2 linked regions of the Loktanella sp. M215 genome follow. The protein of the gene in region 1 binds, or shares a complex with, the protein of each later gene. Links are inferred from orthologs where the notes say so. Each region holds a gene or a part of one and is shown on either strand. Other genes may lie near its edges.

What was found.
Region 2: the proteins of GLR48_RS08485 (region 1) and dnaN are in contact, whole or in part, in a cryo-EM structure (PDB 8GIZ), measured with the Escherichia coli proteins. The link is inferred for Loktanella sp. M215 from one-to-one orthologs.

Annotation. Positions count from the first base shown.
Region 1 is NZ_WMEA01000001.1:1,737,956-1,741,199, reverse strand. The notes cover bases 69-2,992. They hold GLR48_RS08485 (DNA polymerase III subunit gamma/tau), read left to right. Parts: upstream 69-618; coding sequence 619-2,367; downstream 2,368-2,992. Other genes in these bases: recR (recombination mediator RecR), read left to right, coding at 2,843-2,992; GLR48_RS08480 (YbaB/EbfC family nucleoid-associated protein), read left to right, coding at 2,432-2,776; GLR48_RS08490 (UdgX family uracil-DNA binding protein), read left to right, coding at 69-275. In the rest of the region: more of GLR48_RS08490, read left to right, coding at 1-68; more of recR, read left to right, coding at 2,993-3,244. UniProt on the Escherichia coli protein: Part of the beta sliding clamp loading complex, which hydrolyzes ATP to load the beta clamp onto primed DNA to form the DNA replication pre-initiation complex.
Region 2 is NZ_WMEA01000001.1:1,223,304-1,226,561, forward strand. Bases 1-2,938 are described here. They hold dnaN (DNA polymerase III subunit beta), read left to right. Parts: upstream 1-879; coding sequence 880-1,998; downstream 1,999-2,938. Other genes in these bases: dnaA (chromosomal replication initiator protein DnaA), read left to right, coding at 1-775; recF (DNA replication/repair protein RecF), read left to right, coding at 2,068-2,938. Also shown: more of recF, read left to right, coding at 2,939-3,177; GLR48_RS05970 (GNAT family N-acetyltransferase), read left to right, coding at 3,174-3,258. UniProt on the Escherichia coli protein: Confers DNA tethering and processivity to DNA polymerases and other proteins. Acts as a clamp, forming a ring around DNA (a reaction catalyzed by the clamp-loading complex) which diffuses in an ATP-independent manner freely and bidirectionally along dsDNA.

The sequences.
Region 1 (3,244 bases):
GCACCCTGCTGCGCCCCCGGTTGACGCTTGCGCTGGGGGCGACGGCGATGGGCGCATTGACCGGCGACGCGAAGGCCGTGATGAAGCGGCGTGGCACGATCGAGGACACCCCGCACGGCCCCGTCCTGATCACCCTGCACCCCAGCGCCCTGCTGCGGATGCCCCCCGCCGCAAGGCCAGAGGCCGAGGCCGCCATGATTGCGGACCTGCAACTGGCCGTGCAGACCCTCGCGGCTTTTGCGCCGCCCATGGACCAGCGCCGTGCGGGGATGTGACGGGCCGATCCTTGGCACGGGATGAAGCAAGAGGGGCTTCGTCCATGGCACAGGCGCAAACCTCGGGCGATCCGGCGCAAGGCCGCACCGACGGAGGCCAAGATCGCATGATTTGGCCAACGACAGACCTGCGCCGCATGGATCATCCGAAGTGAATCGCCTGCATCGTGATCCAACCACGGTTTGCAGGCCGTCATCGGGTCGATTGCCCCCGGCGCTTCCGCAAGGCCGTCGCCACCATCCTGTCGGAGGCCACAGTAATGATGGGCGCTGTCCTCTGGTTGCTCTGACCGCCGCGCGCGCCTAGATTGCCGCAACCCACCGGATCGGAACGCAGCACCCCATGTCAGACAAACCCGCCTATCAGGTCCTCGCGCGGAAATACCGTCCGGAAACCTTCGCCGACCTCGTCGGTCAGGATGCGATGGTGCGCACGCTGAAGAATGCCTTTGCCGCTGACCGCATCGCGCAGGCCTTCATCATGACGGGCATCCGGGGGACGGGTAAGACCACGACCGCCCGGATCATCGCCAAGGGCATGAACTGCATCGGCCCCGACGGCCAGGGTGGCCCCACGACCGACCCCTGCGGCGTCTGCGAGCATTGCGTGGCCATCATGGAAGGCCGCCACGTCGACGTGATGGAGATGGACGCGGCCTCGAACACCGGTGTGCAGAACATCCGCGACGCCATCATCGAGACGGTCAGCTACCGCGCGGTTTCGGCACGCTACAAGATCTTCATCATCGACGAAGTCCACATGCTGTCGAAAAGCGCGTTCAACGCGCTGCTGAAAACGCTGGAAGAACCACCAGCCCACGTGAAGTTCATTTTTGCCACCACGGAAATCCGGCAGGTCCCGGTCACCGTCCTGTCCCGCTGCCAGCGCTTCGACCTGCGCCGTATCGAACCCGAGGTAATGATCGGCCTGCTGAACCGCATCGCCAAGGCCGAGGACGCCCAGATCAGTGCCGATGCGCTGGCCCTCATCACCCGCGCCGCCGAAGGCTCCGCCCGCGACGCAACCTCGCTGCTGGATCAGGCGATCAGCCATGGCGCCGGGGAAACCACCGCCGATCAGGTGCGGTCGATGCTGGGCCTCGCGGATCGCGGCCGCGTGCTGGACCTTTTCGACATGATCCTGCGCGGCGAGGCGGCCGAGGCGCTGAACGAATTGTCGACCCAATACGCCGACGGCGCCGATCCGATGGCCGTGCTGCGCGATCTGGCCGAGGTCACGCATTGGGTCAGCGTTATCAAGATCACGCCTGATGCCGCCGATGACCCCACCATCGGCCCTGACGAACGGACCCGCGGCCTGTCGATGGCGCAGGCCCTGCCGATGCGCGTGCTGACCCGGATGTGGCAGATGCTGCTCAAGGCGCTGGAGGAGGTCGCGGCCTCTCCCAACGCCATGATGGCCGCCGAAATGGCCGTGATCCGCCTGACCCATGTGGCCGACCTGCCCACGCCAGAAGATCTGGTGCGCAAGCTCAAGGACGCAACACCGCCACCGCCCTCGAGCGGCGGTGGCGGCGCCCGCATGGCGCCCGCGACCGGTACGACGCAGGCGATGTCGCGCACGCCTGCCCCCACCCACAGCGGCCCCTCTGGCCCCTCCGCCTCTGCCGCCCCGCAACTGGCGACCGAGGCGCTGCATCACTACGCCCGGTTCGAGGACGTGGTGAACCTGATCCGCGCCCACCGGGACATCAAGCTGCTGACCGAGGTCGAAGGCTACCTGCGCCTCGTCAGCTACAGACCCGGCCAGATCGAGGTCCACCCCACCGACAACGCGGCCCCCGACCTGACGCAACGTCTGGGCGCGCGGCTGCAGGCCTGGACCGGCAACCGCTGGGCTGTGATCGTCAGCAACGACGCAGGCGGGCCCACCATCGCAGAGGTCCGCGATGCCGCCGCCTCTGCCCTGCAACAGCGCGCCACGGCGCACCCGCTGGTGCAGGCCGTGCTGGCGCAGTTTCCCAAGGCCCGCATCACCGACATCCGCACCGAGGCCGACCGGGCGCAAGAGGCCGCGAGCGACGCGCTGGCCGAGGTCGAGGATGAATGGGACCCGTTCGAGGACGGCTGACACCCTTGTTCCGCACCCGCCCCATACGTATCTGAAGACAAAGCACAGCAACGGAGACAGCACGATGTTCAAAGGTTTGGGCGGTCTTGGCGACATGGCCAAGATGATGAAATCCGCACAGGACATGCAGGCCAAGATGGCCGAGATGCAGGACAACCTCGACACAATCACCGTCACCGGTGAGGCCGGCGCCGGTCTGGTCAAGGCCACGGCCACCGCCAAGGGCGAGTTGACCGGTCTCGACATCGACCCCAGCATCTTCAACGGGTCCGACAAGGAAGTGGTCGAGGACCTGATTCTGGCCGCCATCAAGGACGCCCAATCGCGCGCCTCGGACCGCGCACAAGAGGAAATGGGCAAGATCGCCGAAAGCCTCGGCCTGCCGCCGGGCATGAAGATGCCGTTCTGATCGTGACACCCCGCCTCGCTTTTTCTGAAATACTCCCCCCGGAGGGTCCGGCGTCGGTCACATCCCATGACCGATGACACGGAGGCGCTGAACGACCTGATCGTCCTGATGGCGAAATTGCCGGGGCTTGGCCCCCGGTCGGCACGGCGCGCGGTCCTGCACCTGATCAAGAAACGTGGCCAGTTGCTGATCCCGCTGGCCGACGCCATGACCCGTGTCGGTGCCACCGTGCGGGAGTGTCTGAACTGCGGCAATATCGCCACCGGCGACATCTGCGCCATCTGCACCGACGACCGCCGCGCCAACGGTGAAATCTGCGTGGTCGAGGACGTCGCCGACCTTTGGGCGATGGAACGCAGTCAGCAGTTCAAGGGCCGCTACCACGTACTGGGTGGCACCCTGTCCGCCCTGGACGCCGTGGGGCCGGAGGAGTTGCGCATCCCCCGCCTGCTGGACCGGATCACGTCG
Region 2 (3,258 bases), 510 kb from region 1 along the record:
CGAACGCAAGATGATGGAATTCAAGCACGCCCTGCGGTCCGTCGACATCCTGATGGTCGACGACGTGCAGTTCATGGGCGGCAAGGATTCCACGCAAGAGGAATTCTTTCACACCTTCAACGCGCTCGTCGATGCCCGCAAACAGGTCATCATTTCCGGCGACCGCGCACCGGGCGAGATCAAGGAGATGGAAGACCGCATGCGGTCCCGTCTGCAGTGCGGTCTGGTCGTGGACCTCCACCCCACCGATTTTGAACTGCGCCTTGGCGTCTTGCAGTCCAAGGTCGAGCGTCAGCAGGAAATCTATCCGGGGCTCAAGATCGCGCCGGGCGTGCTGGAATACCTCGCGCACAAGATCACCAGCAACGTCCGCGTGCTGGAAGGCGCGCTGGTCCGCCTCTTTGCCCACGCCAGTCTGGTCGGGCGCGACATCGACCTGGAACAGGCGCAGGACTGCCTGTCGGACATCCTGCGGGCCAATGACCGCAAGGTCAGCGTCGAGGAAATCCAGCGCAAGGTCAGCGAGTATTACAACATCCGCCTGTCCGACATGGTCGGCCCCAAGCGGGTCCGCAGCTTTGCCCGGCCCCGTCAGGTCGCGATGTTCCTGTCCAAGACCCTGACCAGCCGGTCGCTGCCTGACATCGGCCGCCGTTTCGGCAAGCGTGACCACACCACGGTCATGCACGGCGTCAAGCGGATCGAGGAGTTGCGCCAGACCGACAGCCAGATCGCCGACGATCTGGACATCCTGCGGCGCGCGCTGGAACAGTAAGCGCGCCACAGTCGGCGCAAAAACGCCCGAAACATCTTGAGCATGGCGCAAAAAGCGGTAGCGTCGCGGTCCCGGACCTCGGGATCAACGGCGGAGCGAGACCTATGAAATTCAGCATCGAACGGGCCAGCCTTTTGAAGGCCGTGGCGCAGGCGCAATCGGTCGTGGAACGCCGCAACACGATCCCGATCCTGGCCAACGTGTTGATCGAGGCCGAGGGCGACACGGTCCAGTTCCGCGCGACCGATCTGGATATCGAAGTCGTGGACCGCGCCCCCGCCAAGGTGGACCGCGCCGGCGCCACCACCGTCGCCGCCGTCACGCTGAACGAGATCGTGCGCAAGCTGCCCGACGGATCCCTCGTCACCCTGACCGAAGACGGCGCCACCGGGCGGCTGACGATTCAGGCGGGCCGGTCGAACTTCTCTCTCGCGACCTTGCCGCGCGAGGATTTCCCGGTCATGGCGACCTCTGACTACACCACCAATTTCAGCGCGCCCGCCCCGGTGCTGCGCCGCCTGTTCGACAAGGCGAAATTCGCGATCTCGACCGAAGAGACGCGGTATTACCTGAACGGCGTCTACATGCACGTGGCCGATGGCGACGGCGGACAGGTGCTGCGCTGCGTCGCGACCGACGGTCACCGTCTGGCCCGCATCGATGCGCCCCTGCCTGAAGGCGCGGCCGGCATGGCCGGCGTGATCGTGCCGCGCAAGACCGTGGGCGAATTGCGCAAGCTGCTGGACGACGACGAATTGCAGGTCGCCGTCAGCGTGTCGGAAACCAAGGTGCGCTTTGCCACGCCGGACATCACCCTGACGTCCAAGGTCATTGACGGGACGTTCCCCGACTACACGCGCGTCATCCCGCAGGGGAACACCCGCCGCATGGAAGTCGACGCCGCCGAATTCGCCCGCGCCGTGGACCGGGTCGCCACCGTCAGCAGCGAACGCAGCCGCGCGGTCAAGCTGCAACTGGACGAGGATCGCCTGATCCTTTCCGTGAACGCCCCCGATTCAGGCGCCGCCGAGGAAGAACTGGCCGTGGCCTATTCCGACGAGCGGCTGGAAATCGGCTTCAACGCGAAATACCTGCTGGAAATCGCAAGCCAGGTGGACCGCGAGAATGCGGTCTTCATGTTCAACGGCTCTGCCGACCCGACCCTGATGCGCGAAGGCAACGACATGTCCGCCGTCTATGTCGTCATGCCGATGCGGGTCTAGGATTTCGGTTTTTGACAAAACCGAGCCTCCGGCGGAAGTATTTTTGACCAGAAGAAGGGCGGACTCGCGATGACCGGTCTGAAGGTCGCGCGGTTGCAACTGTCGCATTTCCGGTCGCACCGGCGGGCCGAGGTCGTGGCCGACGGGCGGCCTATCGCCATTCACGGACCCAACGGTGCGGGCAAGACCAATCTGCTGGAAGCGGTGTCGCTGCTGTCGCCGGGGCGCGGGCTGCGGCGGGCGGGGGCAGAGGACCTCGTGCGCCGGCCAGAGGCGCTGGGCTGGAAGATCTTTGCCGACGTCACCGCCGGACGGCAGACGGTCGAGATCGTCACCGGGGCCGAGGCGGGCCAGTCGCGCAGCGTGCAGGTCGACGGCAAGGCCACGACCCAGACGGCGCTGGCGGCGATTCTGCGCGTGCTGTGGCTGGTGCCGGCGATGGACCGGCTGTGGATCGAGGGGGCAGAAGGGCGGCGACGGTTTCTGGACCGCGCGACCCTGAGCTTCGTGCCGTCCCACGCCGAGGCGACGCTGCGCTATGACAAGGCGATGCGCGAACGCAATCGCCTGCTCAAGGACATGGTCCGCGACGCCCACTGGTATGCGGCCTTGGAGGGGCGCATGGCCGAGGCGGGCGCCGCGGTGCAGGCGAACCGCCGCACCGCCATCGCCGCCCTCATGGCGGCGCAGCAGGATGCGCAAACCGCCTTTCCCACCGCCGCCCTGACGCTGGTCGAAGGCAGCGCGGATGCGCAGGGTGTCGACGCCTTGCGCGCGGCCCTTGCCAACGGTCGCCCGCGCGATCTGGCGGCCGGGCGTACGCTGACGGGGCCGCATCGCAGCGATCTGGACGCGGTCTTTGCCGACAAGGGGGTGCATGCCCGCGACTGTTCCACCGGAGAGCAGAAGGCGCTGCTGATCAGCCTGATCCTGGCCAATGCGCGTGCGTTGATGGCCGAGACCGGGCAGCCACCGGTGCTGTTGCTGGACGAGGTGGCCGCCCATCTGGACACCGCCCGACGCGCGGCCCTTTATGACGAGGTCTGCGCGCTGGGTGCGCAGGCCTGGATGACCGGAACGGAGGTGCAGTTGTTCGATTCCCTTGGCGTGCGCGCCCAGTATCTGGCCGTGACCGACGGCCCTGACGGGTCTGTCGTGGTCGCAGGCGGGGCGGCATGATGCGGATCGACGTGATCGCTGAACTGCAACTGACCGCCGCCGACGATGCCGCGATCGCGGCCCTGCTGCGCGAGGCCTTTG